One region of the Angustibacter aerolatus genome, then DNA from elsewhere that is predicted to be linked to it. Evidence: riboswitches for the same ligand, from Rfam matches in the RefSeq annotation. Region 1 holds a riboswitch; the other holds the start of a gene.

The links. Region 1 has a riboswitch for cyclic di-AMP ahead of ACYVI6_RS14405 (transglycosylase family protein). Riboswitches for the same ligand answer to the same signal wherever they lie in the genome.
Region 2: linked by a shared signal. The riboswitch ahead of ACYVI6_RS13645 (C40 family peptidase) and the one ahead of ACYVI6_RS14405 (transglycosylase family protein) in region 1 are both predicted to bind cyclic di-AMP.

The regions. Positions count from the first base shown of each region.
Region 1 covers NZ_BAAHBM010000070.1:3,117-10,553, forward strand. Annotated here, with positions in the region: gene groL (chaperonin GroEL) at 1-900, opposite strand, end outside; gene ACYVI6_RS14390 (hypothetical protein) at 1,100-1,567, shown strand; gene ACYVI6_RS14395 (LytR C-terminal domain-containing protein) at 1,557-2,153, opposite strand; gene ACYVI6_RS14400 (DUF3263 domain-containing protein) at 2,157-2,459, opposite strand; gene ACYVI6_RS14405 (transglycosylase family protein) at 2,644-3,327, opposite strand; cyclic di-AMP (ydaO/yuaA leader) riboswitch at 3,334-3,473, opposite strand; gene ACYVI6_RS14410 (TMEM175 family protein) at 3,660-4,304, shown strand; gene ACYVI6_RS14415 (uracil-DNA glycosylase) at 4,315-4,989, shown strand; gene ACYVI6_RS14420 (threonine/serine exporter family protein) at 5,110-6,669, opposite strand; gene ACYVI6_RS14425 (glycosyl hydrolase family 28-related protein) at 6,820-7,437, shown strand, end outside.
Region 2 covers NZ_BAAHBM010000062.1:13,700-21,136, forward strand. Annotated here, with positions in the region: gene ACYVI6_RS13625 (hypothetical protein) at 1-102, shown strand, start outside; gene ACYVI6_RS13630 (helix-turn-helix transcriptional regulator) at 77-940, opposite strand; gene ACYVI6_RS13635 (SDR family NAD(P)-dependent oxidoreductase) at 1,040-1,801, shown strand; gene ACYVI6_RS13640 (HNH endonuclease) at 1,808-2,299, opposite strand; gene ACYVI6_RS13645 (C40 family peptidase) at 2,515-3,360, opposite strand; cyclic di-AMP (ydaO/yuaA leader) riboswitch at 3,366-3,553, opposite strand; gene ACYVI6_RS13650 (metal-dependent transcriptional regulator) at 3,692-4,462, opposite strand; gene ACYVI6_RS13655 (cryptochrome/photolyase family protein) at 4,600-5,952, shown strand; gene ACYVI6_RS13660 (hypothetical protein) at 5,962-6,696, shown strand; gene ACYVI6_RS13665 (FBP domain-containing protein) at 6,677-7,186, opposite strand; partial or broken gene ACYVI6_RS13670 (TetR family transcriptional regulator) at 7,242-7,437, shown strand, end outside.

The DNA.
Region 1 (7,437 bases):
GCTGATGACCTGGCCGCCGGCGAGGATCGCGATGTCGCCGAGCATGGCCTTGCGGCGGTCGCCGAAGCCGGGGGCCTTGACGGCGACCGACTTGAAGGTGCCGCGGATCTTGTTCACGACCAGGGTCGACAGGGCCTCGCCCTCGACGTCCTCGGCGATGATCACCAGGGGCTTGCCGGACTGCATGACCTTCTCGAGCAGCGGCAGCAGGTCCTTGACGGTCGAGATCTTGGAGTTGACCACGAGGATGTACGGGTCCTCGAGCTCGGTCTCCATGCGCTCGGGGTCGGTCACGAAGTAGGCCGAGATGTAGCCCTTGTCGAAGCGCATGCCCTCGGTGAGCTCGAGCTCGAGCCCGAAGGTGTTGCTCTCCTCGACCGTGATCACGCCCTCCTTGCCGACCTTGTCCATCGCCTCGGCGATGAGCTCGCCGATCTGCGGGTCGGCGGCGGAGATGGACGCGGTGGAGGCGATCTCCTCCTTCGTCTCGATCTCCTTGGCCATCGAGAGCAGCTCGTTGCTGACGGCCTCGACGGCCTTCTCGATGCCGCGCTTCAGCGCCATCGGGTTCGCACCGGCTGCCACGTTGCGCAGGCCCTCGCGCACGAGCGCCTGGGCGAGCACGGTCGCCGTGGTGGTGCCGTCGCCGGCGACGTCGTCGGTCTTCTTGGCGACCTCCTTGACGAGCTCCGCACCGATCTTCTCGTACGGGTCGTCGAGCTCGATCTCCTTGGCGATGCTCACGCCGTCGTTGGTGATCGTGGGGGCGCCCCACTTCTTCTCCAGGACGACGTTGCGGCCCTTGGGGCCGAGCGTGACGCGCACGGCGTCCGCGAGCACGTTCATGCCGCGCTCGAGACCGCGCCGGGCCTCCTCGTCGAAGGCGATGATCTTGGCCATGCTTGGGGTTCCTCCCGTGATCGGGTGGTGCTGACCGGCAGGTGCCCGCGACGGACGAACCCCTCGGGTGCGCTCTGGTCACGCTCCCGGCGGGGCCCTCACCTGACGACCGAGGTTCGGGTGGCACTCTCGTGTCGCGAGTGCCAGGTCCAATGATTAGCACTCGACCCCACCGAGTGCAAATGGCTACGGTCGACCGGTGGACGAGCGACGGCGCCGGCTGGTGAACGCCCTGACGCTCGCCACACCCCTCGGCCGGCTGCTCGCGCGGCGGGCCGGTGCCGTGCTGACCCGGGGCCCGCGCGGCGTCCTGGTGGCGGCGCCGTACACGGCCCGGTTCCCCGCGCCGCGCGCGCCCGCCGTCACGATCGGCGACGTCGTGCTGCTGCTGCTCGACGACGCGTCGCTGGCCCGCCGGCCGGCGCTGCTGCACCACGAGGCGCGGCACGCCGAGCAGTGGGCGCGCTGGGCCGGGCTGCTCGGCTTCCCGCTCGCGTACGGGCTCGCGTCCGCGTGGTCGTGGCTGCGGGTCGGCGACGCGGCGTGCGCCAACCGCTTCGAGGTGGGCGCCGGGCTGCACGACGGCGGCTACCTGCGCGCGGGCGAGCTGCCACCACCACCCCGCCGGCTGCGGCGCCCGGGGCCGCCGCGACGGGTCAGCCGCTGAAGTCGGCGCCCAGCACGACGGTGAGACCGGCGGTGCCGAACTGCGACGACGGCTGCACCCGCACCGACCGGCCGAGGTCGGCGGCCACCGCGCGGGCGGTGGCCTCGAGGTCGCCCGGGTAGTAGACGGTCGTGGGCGGCGTGGCCTGCCGGTAGTTGCCGGTGGCGGAGACCGCCCAGCCGGCCGTGCGCAGGGTGGCGGCGGCCTTCGCGGCCAGCCCGGCCGTGCGCGTCGAGTTCAGTACCGACACCCTGGCCGACCGGTCGACCGCCGCCGAGCTGGTCGAGCTGCTCGAGCTGCTGGCCGGCGTGCTGGACGCCGGGGTGCTCGGGGCGGGCGCGCTGGTGACGGGTGCGCTCGTGACCGGCGTCGTGGCCGGGGTGGTGGTGCGGGTCGTGGTCACGGGCTTCGTGGTCGCGCTCGCGGTCGGGGTGTCGTCACCGACGTCGCCACCGCCCAGCAGGCCGCCCACGGCGACGAGCAGGGCCACCACCGCGGCGACGGCGAGGGCGAGCGGCACGAGCACCGCGAGGGGGCTGCGGCGGGGGCGGTGCGCGCCGGTTCGGGCGCGGCTCGGGTCGGACACGCCCTAGGGCTGCAGGCCGAGCCGGCGGGCCGAGCGGGCCCGCTGACGGGAGGCGCGCATGCGGCGCAGCCGCTTCACCAGCATCGGGTCGAAGGCGAGCGCGTCCGGGCGGTCGATGAGCGCGTTCAGCACCTGGTAGTACCGGGTGGCCGACATGTCGAACAGCTCGCGCACGGCCTGCTCCTTGGCGCCGGCGTACTTCCACCACTGGCGCTCGAAGGCGAGGATCTCGCGGTCGCGCTCCGACAGGTCGCTGTCGCCGCCGCCGACGGTCTCGGCGGGCGACGGGCTGTGCGCGGCGTCCATGGGTCCTCCTAGCAGGGTGCTCCGTCGGCCAGGGTAGACCGCGAACCACACGGGTGTCATTCTCCCGCGCGTCGCCGCCCGCCCGGGAGCCGGCCGCGCCCGGAGACGACGGAGCCGGGCCGGCGTCGTCGCCGGCCCGGCTCCGGGCTCACGGTGGTGCAGGTGGTGCAGGTGGTGCGGTCGGTCAGCGGGGCAGCACGAGCTTCTGGCCGACGTAGATGCGGTTGGGGCTCGACAGGTGCGAGCGGTTGGCCTTGTAGACGGCCTTCCAGCCACCGCGCACGTGCTTGCGAGCGGCGATGCGGCTCAGCGTGTCGCCCGACCGCACGGTGTAGCGCGCCGCCTTGTGGGTCGCCGCCTTCTTGGCCTTCTTGCGGGCCGTGTGCGACGACGACTTCTTCGTCGTCGAGTGCTTGGCCTTCTTCTTCTTCAGGGCCTTGCGGGCGTGGCTGCGGCTCGGCTCGGCGTCGCCGCGCTTGTCGGACCCGTCGAGGCCGAGCTTGCGCGAGCAGGCGGGCCAGGCGCCCCAGCCCTGCTCGTCGAGCACCTTCTCGGCGATGCGGATCTGCTCGAGGCGGCTGGCCTTGTGGGCGTTGCCGGCGTACTTGCGGCCGCCGAACGCCTTCCAGGTGCCGGACGAGAACTGCACGCCGCCGTAGTAGCCGTTGCCGGTGTTGATGCCCCAGTTGCCGCCGCTCTCGCAGTTCGCGAGGCGGTCCCAGGTGCGGCCGGTGGCGGCCTGGGCGGGGTTCGCGACCGCGATCGGGGCGGCGACGACGGCGCCGGTGGCGGCGAGGCCGAGGGCGACGCGGGCGGGACGGTTCGGGGTGGACGGCGCACGGTGGCGGCCGTTGTAGGGCATGGACATGCCGGGTGCCTCTCACGTCGCGCCTGCGAGGTCAGCTGTCGGGTTCGGGACGTGAGTTCCCGGCCACGTGAGTGGCTCCACCCCGAGGCCGCCTGAGCGGCCGAGGAACCTGTGGGTCCCCCGCTGCCACCCGTCGGACTGCTCGTGGTGCCGACGGCTCGCCCGGGTGGCACTCGGCGCTGGCGGGACGTCGGTCGTCGCGTGCGCGACCAGCCGAGGGTACGTGCTCCCGACCCCGGGAGTCGAGCCACAGGGAGTCACACCCGGGAGCACAGCGTGCGCACGGATCGGTGGACGTCACCCGGTCGGCCCACCTGCCTAGGGTCTGCGGTGTGCGCACCGACCGCGGGCTCGACCGCTTCGTGACGTTCCTCGACGCCGTCGTCGCCATCGCGCTGACGCTGCTCGTGCTGCCGCTCGTCGACGTCGCCGCCGAGGCTCGCGAGGCCGACAGCCTGCTCGACGTGCTGAGCGACCACCTGCCCGAGCTCGGCTCGTTCCTGCTCAGCTTCGCCGTCATCTCGCGGATGTGGCTGGCGCACCACCGGCTCTTCGAGTGGGTCGGCCGCTACGACCGCAGCTTCCTCGCGGCGAACCTGGTCTGGGTGTTCGTGATCGTCGTGCTGCCGTTCCCGACGGCGCTCATCCCGACGCTGGACGCGGACCGCAGCGGCCTGGCCGCCTTCTACATCGGCAGCATCCTGCTGGCGCTGGTCGCCGAGTCGTGGACGGCCGTCCACCTCGTGCGCACCCCCGACCTGCAGCGCGTGGTGCCCGACCCCACGGCCGAGCCCGACGTCCCGCTGACGGCGCTGCGCGACGGCACGGTGATCTCCACCGCGTGGGTCGCCGTCGGCCTGGTGCTGGTGCTGCTGGTGCCGGCCGCGTCGTACCGGCCGCTGCTCCTGCTGCTGCTCAGCGGGCCGACCGAGCGGCTGCTGACCGTGCTGCGCCGACGGCGCGCACGCGCCGCGTAGGGTCGCCGCCGTGCCGATCGCGCCGCTCACCGAGCTCGTCGACCCCGGGTGGGCCCGCGCCCTGGCGCCCGTCGCGGACGTCGTCGCCGGGCTGCTCGAGCAGCTGGCCCGCGACGAGGCCGGCCCCGGCTACCTGCCCGCCCCCGAGCACGTGCTGCGCGCGTTCCACCGCCCGTTCGCCGACGTCCGCGTGCTGCTCGTCGGGCAGGACCCGTACCCGACGCCCGGTCACCCGGTCGGGCTGTCGTTCTCGGTGGCGCCCGGCGTCCGGCCGCTGCCGCGCAGCCTGGTGAACGTGTACCGCGAGCTGGCCGACGACGTCGGCTGCCCGGCGTCCGCCGACGGCGACCTGTCGGCGTGGAGCGACCAGGGGGTGCTGCTGCTGAACCGGGTGCTCACCGTCGAGCCCGGCGCGTCCGGCAGCCACCGCGGCCGCGGCTGGGAGGCGGTCACCGAGCAGGCGATCCGGGCCCTCGTCGCCCGCGGCGGCCCGCTCGTCGCCGTCCTGTGGGGTCGCGACGCGCGCTCGCTCGGCCCGCTGCTCGGCGACGTCCCGCGGGTCGAGAGCGCGCACCCGAGCCCGCTGTCGGCGCGCTCGGGCTTCTTCGGCTCCCGCCCGTTCTCGAAGGTGAACGCGCTGCTGGCCGAGCAGGGCGCGCCGCCGATCGACTGGTGCCTGTCCTAGGCCGAGGCCTCCTGCGGCTGCCGCGCCGTCCGATGGGTGTGCACGCCCATCGGACGGTGCGCGAGCCGACTTCACGTGGCGCGCGCACCAGCGGGCGGGGGGGGCACGCGGGGAAGCGGGTCAGCGGGCGGCGTTGCGGGCGCGGGCTGCGGCGCGGCGGGCCATGACGCCCCGGTCGACCGGGGCGGCCACCAGGTCGCCGAGGACGACGCCGCCGCCGATCGCGAGCGCCGTGGTCAGGGCGGCGAGCAGGGTCTGGACGCCGGCGGTCGAGCCGGCGGCGACCTCGCTCATGCCGCGGAAGATGGTGCGGCCGGGCAGCAGGGCCGACAGGGCGGGGACGGCGACGACGAGCGAGGGCGCGCGCAGCCGCTGGCCGATCACCCGGGCCAGCGCGCCCGCGACCGCAGCCGCGCAGGCGGTGGCCACGGTGGTGCCGGCCAGACCGAGCGAGCGCAGCACGTCGACCACCAGGAAGCTGCCGACGCCGGTGACCGCGACCGGCAGCAGGTGCGAGACGCGGCCGCGGTTCGCGACGCTGGTGGCGAGGGCGGCGACGCCGGCGGCGAGGGCCCGGGTCACGACGTCGAGCGCGCTGGTGCCGGCGGCGTCGACCGAGAGCGTCAGGTCGAGCCGGCGGGCGACGCCGAGCCCGAGCCCCACCCCGCCGACGATGGCCGCCGCGTTGAACAGCACGGTCAGCACGCGACCGGAGGCGGTGACGACGAAGCCGGCGATGGCGTCCTCGACCGCCGACACGATGGCCCGCCCGGGCAGCAGCGCGACGATCGCGCCGGCCACGACCGGGGCGGCGTCGCCGCGGTGCAGCAGGCCGACCCGGACGGCGAGCACGGCCACCACCGAGGCGACGGCGGCGCCGACGAACGTCAGGAAGAAACCCGGGACACCGCGCCGCGACAGCACCCGCCCGAGCCGGTCGACGGCGACCGAGGACGCGAACGCCACCGCGACGGCGGTCGGCCCGCCACCCACGAGCACGCAGACGGACGCCGCGAGCAGGCCCCAGGCGGCGCTGACCGCCCACCGGGGCCAGGGCTTGGGCGCGGTCTCGAGCTCACGCAGCCGGGCGGAGGCGTCGCCGCGCGCCAGCCGGCCCGCGACGAGGTCGTCGACGAGCTGGTGGGCGCCCTCGAGCCGGGCGAAGTCGCGGCTCTCGCCGCGCGAGACCCGCAGCATGGTGACCGGCTGGCGACCAGGAGGCGCGTGCTGCACCAGGATCGACTGCACGGTGATGTCGACGTCGACGTGCGTGAGCCCCAGCGCGGTGGTCGTGGCGATGAGGCTGGCCTCGACCTCGCGGGTGCCCGCGCCGCTGCGGAACAGCAGGTCGCCGAGCCGCAGCGCGAGGTCGACGGCCTCGCGGCCCTGGCGGTCCTCCGGGGCGTCCATCCGGCTGGGCTCGCGGAAGGGCGTGCCGCGCAGCCGGTCGACGATGGGCATCGGGCCGGTCGGCTCCTCGGTCTGCCGCAGCAGCTGCCAGGCCTGCTGCTGCGCCCGGCGGGCCTGGCGCACCGGCCGGCGTCGGCCGTGCCGGGCGTCGCGGTCGGGCCCGGGGACGACGGGCCGCGGGCCGGTCGCGGGCTCGCGGCCGGCCTTGCGCGCCCGACGGGCCTCGCGCGAGGCGCCCGGCTCGCGCTGCCCGCCGCTGCTCTCCGCCACGGCCACCACCCTGCCACGGCCGATCGGCCGTGCTCGACGCAGCGTCGCCGTGAGAGCGCTCTCACGCAGCACTTGACGGGAGCGGGTCAGGACCCCCGAAATACGTTGTGCCGGGCAACGAGGCCCGGCCGGCAGAAAGGTCTCCCCCACGTGCAGCTGCCCCACCGCCGCCCCCCGCGTGCCCTGAGCCGCGGGTCGCTCGCCGCGGCGTCCGCCGTCGCGTTCGCCGCGTCGGCCCTCGCCCTCTCCGCCGGCCCGGCCGGCGCCACCGCCCCCACCGTCAGCACCGCCGTCCGCGCGACGCCCGCCGCGCCGCACGGTCACCACGCCGCCGGCGACCCCGACCTCGGCCCCGCCGTGCACGTCTTCGACCCGAGCCAGCCGGTCGAGGAGATCCAGGCGGAGGTCGACGCCGTCGCCGCGCAGCAGATCGCGAACCAGTTCGGCGACGAGCGGGTCGCGCTGCTCTTCAAGCCCGGCACGTACGGCAGCGCCGAGCACCCGCTGACCTTCCAGGTCGGCTACTACACGGAGGTCGCCGGCCTCGGGCAGAGCCCGACCGACGTCACGATCAACGGCGCGGTCGACGTCGCGAACCAGTGCGAGCCGGCCCCCACCGACACCGACCCGAACGCGCAGAGCTGCATCGCGCTGAACAACTTCTGGCGCTCGATCTCGAACCTCACCATCAACGTGACGGGCCAGGCCGGCTGCCAGTCGGGCACCGAGTTCTGGGCGGTCTCGCAGGCCGCGCCGATGCGCCGGGTG
Region 2 (7,437 bases), on a different contig from region 1:
ATCAGCGCGGGCGGCGACCACGCCGTCTGGGTGCAGCGCAGCGACCTGGCCTACCGAGAGCTGCTGCGCGGCGCCGTCATGGCCGTGCCGCGTCGGCGCTGACGGACCCCTCCGCAGCCCAGCTGCGCAGCAGCGGCAGCGCCTGCTCCGTCACCGAGCCCGGCTCGACCGTGTAGACGACGAGCCGCTGCTCCGGGTCGTGCGGACCCACCACCGACTCGATCCCGAACTGCAGCGGCCCGGCCACCGGGTGCGCGAGGTGCTTGCTCACCGACGTGCGGAACGTGACCCGCTGGTCGTCCCACCAGTGCGCGACGTCGGGATCGCCGGCCCGCAGCTCGTCCACCAGCTCGGCCAGCCGCCGGTCGTCCGGCCGCCGCCCCACCTCGTAGCGCAGCGCCCCCACGGACGCCGCCGCGAAGTCGCCCCAGTTCACGATCCGCTCGCGCGCCGCCGGGTCGAGGAACAGCCAGCGCACGAACGACGTCCCCGGCTGCATCGGCGCGCCCAGCACGGCGGCGAGCAGGTCGTTGCGGGCCAGCACCTCCGAGCGGCGACCCAGCAGCAGCACCGGCACGTGGTCGAGCGAGGTCATCAGCCGCAGCATGCCCGGGTCGGGTCGCTGCGCCGCCTCGGGTCCGGCCCACCGGCGCCGCGACGACGGCGCGGCCAGGTCGCGCAGGTGCGCCCGCTCGACGTCGTCCAGCTGCAGGGCGCGCGACAGCGCCTCGACCACCTCGTCGGTGACGGTGTGCTGCCGCCCCTGCTCGAGCCGGCTGTAGTGGTCGGGGCTGAGCCCGGCGAGCACCGCCAGCTCCTCCTTGCGCAGCCCGGGCACGCGTCGCGGCCCGGGGAACGCCCGGATGCCCGCCTGCGCCGGCGTCAGGCGGTCGCGGCGCGAGCGCAGGAACGCCCCGAGGGCGGATCGGTCGGCGGGCACGCCTCAGCGTACGAGCCGGCACCGACGCCGACGTGGGCACGCGGTGACCAGGCAGCACGTGCCCTGGTGCCGCTGCGCCGCACCGGCTGCGATGGAGGCATGACCACCCCCCAGCAGTCCCCCACCGTCCTCGTCACCGGCTCGACGAGCGGCATCGGCGCCGCCACGGCCCGGATGCTGGCCGCCCGCGGCTGGCACGTCGTCGTCACCGGCCGCGACCAGGCCCGCGGCGACGACGTCGTCTCCGGCATCCGGTCGGCAGGAGGGTCCGCCGCCTTCGTCGCCGCCGACCTCACCGCCGCGCCCGCCGAGCTGCGCGCGTTCGCCGCGGCCGCGACCGAGGCCGCCGGCGGCCGGCTCGACGCCGTCGTGCACGACGCCGCCCTGTGCCCGCCCGTCGACACGCTGACGCTGACCGACGACGACCTCGAGGCGACGCTCGCGGTGAACGTGCGCGCCCCGCACGTGCTCACCGCCGCCCTCGCCCCCGCGATGGTCGAGCGCGGGCACGGGTCGATCGTCGTCATCGGGTCGTGGATGGCGCACGTCGGCCACGCGTTCGTCGGCCTGTACTCCGCGACGAAGGCCGCCGAGCTGCAGCTGATGCGCAGCTGGGCGGCCGAGTTCGGGCCGCGCGGGGTGCGGGTCAACGCCGTCTCGCCCGGCGCCACCCGCACGCCGATCAACGACGACGCCTCGGACGTCGTCGTGCGGATGACCGCGGGGACGCCGGCCGGCCGGCCCGGCACGCCGGACGAGGTGGCGGCCGCCGTCGCCTGGCTGCTGTCGGACGACGCCCGGTACGTGCACGGCGCCGAGCTGGCGGTCGACGGCGGCATCACCGCGACCCGCCCGGCGTGACCGGCGTCAGGCGGCCTGCAGGAACTCCGCCCACTGCGGGTCGACGACGTCCGACCCGCGCAGCGCCCACAGCGCACCCGACGGCACGGCCGGCCGCACCCGCAGCTGCCAGCCCATCTCCTCCGGCGTCCGGTCGCCCTTGACGCCGTTGCAGCGCAGGCAGCACCCGACGAGGTTGGTCCACGAGTCGGCGCCGCCCCGCGAGCGCGGCAGCACGTGGTCGACCGTCGAGGCGGCCCCGCCGCAGTAGGCGCACCGGTGGCCGTCGCGCCGCAGCACCCCGCGCCGGGTCACCGACACCCCGTGCCGTCGCGGGGCGCGCACGTAGCGCACCAGCAGGATGACCGACGGCGTGGCCAGGGTCAGGTCGGCGCTGCGCAGCCGCTCGCCCGACTCGGCCAGCACCATCGCCTTGCCGGCGAGCACGAGCACGACGGCCCGCTTGAACGAGACCACCGAGAGCGGCTCGTAGCCGGCGTTGAGCACCAGGGTCCGCACGCGGCGCGCCCCTCTCTCGCCGGTGCCCAGCTGGCGTGCGGGACACGACGGCGTCCAGGCCCGCCCGGTGACGGGTCTAGGCCGAGGGTAGGCGCAGGTCGGCCGCGCGGTCACGCACTTTGCCGGGCGGGCGCGGTCGCGACACCACCCCGACACGCCGCGAGGCCCGCACCTGCCGGAGCAGGTGCGGGCCTCGCGGGCGGTGCGGACGTCGGTCAGCCGACGCGGCCGAACGTGGCGCTGCTGGAGTAGATCGCGCGCTTGCTGATCGAGGCGCCGGTGTGCGGGGAGTCCCACATCATGCCGTTGCCGGCGTAGATGCCGACGTGGCCCGGCATGAACACCAGGTCGCCGGGGACGGCCTCGCTGCGCGAGATGCGCCGGGTCGCCGCGCGCTGCGCGCTCGACGTCCGGGGCAGCGAGATGCCGACCTGGCGCATGACGTAGCCGGTGTAGCCCGAACAGTCGAAGCCGGCGGGCGTGGTGCCGCCGTAGCGGTAGGCGATGCCGGCGTAGCGCGCGGCGATCTGCATGACGGCCGCACCGAAGACGGCGGACCCGGGGGCGCCGGCCTTGACGTGCACCGGGGCGCCCACGGAGGAGCGCTCGCTCGACCGGCTCGACCGGCTGCTGCCGCGCTCCGACGAGGACGACGCGGAGGACGAGGCACGCACCGCCTGGCGGACGACCTCGACGACCTTCTTCTTCTTCGGCTTCGGCTTGACCTTGGCGGTGAAGCCCAGCTCGCCGAAGCTCGGGGCCGCGGAGACGCCGTCGACCACTGCCGCCGGGACGCCGGAGGCCTCGACGGTGCCCACGGCGGGGACGCTGCTGGTGGTGGGGTCGGCCTCGGGGGCGTGCGGCGCGGCGCTGGCCGCCTGCAGGCCGAAGGACGCGATCAGGCCGCTGCTCACCGCGAGCACGGCGCCGGTCTTGGCGACGGTGCCGGCGTTGCCGCTGACGGCCTGGGTGACCTGGCCCGTGACGTGGGCGAGGGTGTGGCTGGTGGTGCTGGCCGTCCGCGCGGGCGCGCGGTGGCGCCCCTGGGCTCGAGTCGTCACAGTTCGCGTTGCCTCTCCGACGCCTTCGAGGTGAGCTGTCGGGTTCGGGTGGGAGATCACCCGGCCGGCTCGCGAGGCGACCTGTCGGTCGCGCTCGCCGGCTTCACCCCAAGGACGGTCCGGATCGTGCTCGGATCGCCCGCGTACCTGGGTCCCCCGCCTCTGCCATGCGGTGTTCGAGCAGGTACCTCGCGCGCGGTGGCAGAGCTCGGCGTCCGCGTGAGGTACACCCGGCTGGCCGCCGAGTGGTGGAGACACTACCCAACTGGTACGGCCGCTGTCACATCCCGAAACGCGACGAATCGGACGGGTTCTCGGCGACTCGTACGGGCTAGCGGGCGTTCGCGGTCTCGGGCGTCGGCACGGCGTCCTCGGCGACCTCGCCGGGCACCGCCGGCAGCGCCTCCGTGCCGGGGACGGCCACGAACACGTGGGCCGCGATCATCGCGGGCACCGACACGTCGCCGTCCGGGCGGGTGACCAGCACGGCGCCGCGCGCCCCCTCCCGCACCTCCAGCCGGGCACCGGGCTGCAGCCCCGCGCTCGACAGCGTGGCGAGCACCTCGGGGTCGGCCTGGGCGGGCTCGCCGATGCGGTGCACCACCACGGTGCTCGGCGACCCGTCGGCCACCAGGGTCAGCGGGCGCAGGCCGGCGACGAGGAACTGGCCGTCGACGTCCGCCTCGCCCAGCTCGACGAGCCCGGGGATCGGGTTGCCGTAGGGCGACTCGGTGGGGTGGTCGAGGATCTCGAGCAGCTTGCGCTCGACCCGCTCGCTCATGACGTGCTCCCAGCGGCACGCCTCCTCGTGCACGTACTCCCACTCGAGACCGACGACGTCGGTGAGGAGTCGCTCGGCGAGGCGGTGCTTGCGCATCACGCGGGTCGCCTTCGAGCGGCCGTCGTCGGTGAGCTCGAGGTGGCGGTCGCCGCTGACGACCACCAGCCCGCCGCGCTCCATGCGGGCGACGGTCTGCGAGACGGTGGGGCCGCTGTGGCCGAGGCGCTCGGCGATGCGTGCGCGCAGGGGGACGATGCCCTCCTCCTCCAGCTCGAAGATGGTCCGCAGGTACATCTCCGTGGTGTCGATGAGGTCGCTCACGCCAGGCCTTCCTCCGCGTCGGCACGGGCGACCCGCCGGGCCACCCGCCCCGAGTTTACGCGGGACGGCGGGCCCGGGGTGCACCCGATCGCGCCCGCGACGGGCGGCTGTCGGTGCCGCCGCCTAGCGTGCCGTGCGTGCCCGACACCGTCCTGTGGCTGCGCCGCGACCTGCGGCTGCACGACCACCCTGCCCTGCACGCGGCCGCCGGGGCCGCGGACGGCGGTCGCGTGCTGCCGCTGTTCGTGCTCGACGACCGGCTGTGGGGGCCGTCCGGCGACACCCGCCGGGTCTGGCTCACCCGCTCCCTGCGCGCGCTGCACGCGGCCACCGACGGCGCGCTCGTCGTCCGCCGCGGCGACCCGGCCGCCGTGCTGCCCGAGGTGGTGCGCGAGCTCGGCGCCGGGTCGGTGCACGTCACGGCGGACGCCGGGCCGTACGGCCGGCAGCGCGACGAGGCCGTCGACACCGCGCTCGGCGAGGTGCCGCTGGCCCGCACCGGCACGCCGTACGCCGTCGGCCCGGGCACGGTGACCAAGGGTGACGGCACGCCGTTCAAGGTCTTCACCCCCTTCTACCGGACGTGGAAGGACCACGGCTGGCCGGCGCCGGCCGGTCCACCGCCGAAGGGCCTGCGCTGGGCGACCTCGGTCGACTCGCAGCCGCTGCCCGACGAGCCCGACCTCGGCGGCCTCGAGCTGCCGCCCGTCGGCGAGGACTCCGCGCTCGACCGCTGGCACACCTTCCTCGACGGCGGTCTCGACCACTACGACGGCGAGCGCGACCGGCCCGACCTCGACGGCACGTCGCAGCTGTCGGCGCACCTGAAGTACGGCGAGGTGCACCCCCGCACGCTGCTCCACGACCTGGGCGCGCACCGCTCGCGGGGGGCCGAGCGCTACCGCAGCGAGCTGGCCTGGCGCGAGTTCTACGCGGACGTGCTGTGGCACCAGCCGCGCACCGCCCGCGAGTACCTCAAGCGCGAGATGGCCGCCATGCGCTACAGCGAGCCGGGGCCCGACTTCGACGCCTGGTGCGAGGGGCGCACCGGCTTCCCGTTCGTCGACGCCGGCATGCGCCAGCTGCGCGGGGTCGGCTGGGTGCACAACAGGGTGCGCATGGTCGTGGCCTCGTTCCTCGTCAAGGACCTGCACGTCGAGTGGCAGCACGGTGCGCGGTACTTCATGCGGTGGCTGCGCGACGGCGACCTGGCGAGCAACAACCACGGCTGGCAGTGGGTGGCCGGCAGCGGCACCGACGCCTCCCCGTACTTCCGCGTGTTCAACCCGGTCACCCAGGGCCTGAAGTTCGACCCGGACGGCGCGTACGTGCGCCGCTGGGTGCCCGAGCTGCGCCACCTCGAGGGCAAGGCCGCGCACACGCCCTGGGACGCCGCGGACGGGTACGCCCACGACTACCCCCAGCGCGTCGTCGACCACGCCGAGCAGCGGCAGGAGGCACTCGACCGCTACGCCGAGGTGCGCTCGTAGGGTGCAGGGGTGCTGACGATCCCCGCGCGCTTCAACGGCCCTCCCGGCTCGGGCAACGGGGGCTGGGTGAGCGGTGCCGTCGCCGCGCTGCTGCCCGGCGACCCCTTCGCCGTCACCGTGGTGCTGCGCCGCCCGCCGCCGCTCGACGTGCCGCTCGACGTCCGGGCGGGCGACGACGGCGGGGTCGAGGTGCTCGACGGCGACCAGCTGGTCGCGCGGGTCGCCGCCACGGCCGACGTCGACGGCGAGCCACCCGCGCCCGTGGGCTGGGACGACGCCGAGGCCGCTGCCGCGCGGTACCCGGGGCTGGTCGACCACCCCTTCCCGACCTGCTTCTCGTGCGGCACCGACCGCGGCGACGGGCTCGGCCTGCGACCCGGCGCGGTGCCGGGCCGTCCCGGCACGGTGGCCGCGTCGTGGGTGCCGCACGCGTCGACCACCGACGACGGCTCGGTGGTCACGCGACAGGTCACCTGGGCGGCGCTCGACTGCCCGGGCGGCTGGTCGGTCGACATCGTGGGGCGGCCGATGGTGCTGGGCACGATGACCGCCCGGCTCGACGCGCTGCCGAGGGCCGGGCGGCGCCACGTCGTGGTCGGCCGGGCCGACGGCGAGCAGGGTCGCCGCACGTTCACCAGCACCGCGCTCTACGACGTCGAGGGCGCCGAGCCGGTGCTGCTCGGCCGGGCCGCCGCCGTCTGGGTGCGGGTCGACCCGGCGACGCTCACGCCGTCGGCCGGCTGACCGCCCACCCCACGCGGTCGAGGAACAGCTCGAGGTTGCCGCGCAGCCGCGTCACCTTGTCCTCGGTGCTCATCGTCTCGACGTCGGGCGGGCCGCCCTTCCGGCCCCGGCCCCGCACGTGCGCGGAGCACCCGAGGTCGGTGCAGACGTAGGCGCCCACCGAGTCGCCCTGCCGCCCGCTGCGCCCGGCTCGTGGCGCCGTCATGAGCGAGACGCCGTCGCCGGTGTGCGTGGCCAGGCACAACGAGCAGACCGCCTGCCGGCTGCGACCGGACGGCGCGGCGACGCGCAGCACGAGGCCCACCACCTGCTCGTCGAGCTCGGCCACCAGGTAGGCGCGGCGCGGGTCGGACGGCTCGTGCCACCCGAGCAGCTCGAGGTCGTCCCACTGCCAGGTCGCCAGGTCGCGGGGCACGGTCAGCCGGCTCGCCTCGCCCTTGGTGCAGTTGACGAAGGACGCGCGGACCTGACGCTCGAGCAGAGGCTTCACAGGCAGTAGCCTAGAGGCTCTAGGTTTCAGCGTCGAGCGAGTTGCAGGAGGGCCGATGGCGAGAGCGGGCATCACCACCGAGTCGCTGACCGCGGCCGCCGCCGAGCTGGCCGACGAGGTGGGCTTCGACCAGGTCACCGTGTCGGCGCTGGCGCGTCGGTTCGGCGTCCGCGACGCGAGCCTCTACCACCACGTCGCGAGCGCCCCGCAGCTGCGCGCCCGCGTCGCGGCCCGCGCGCTCGACGAGCGCG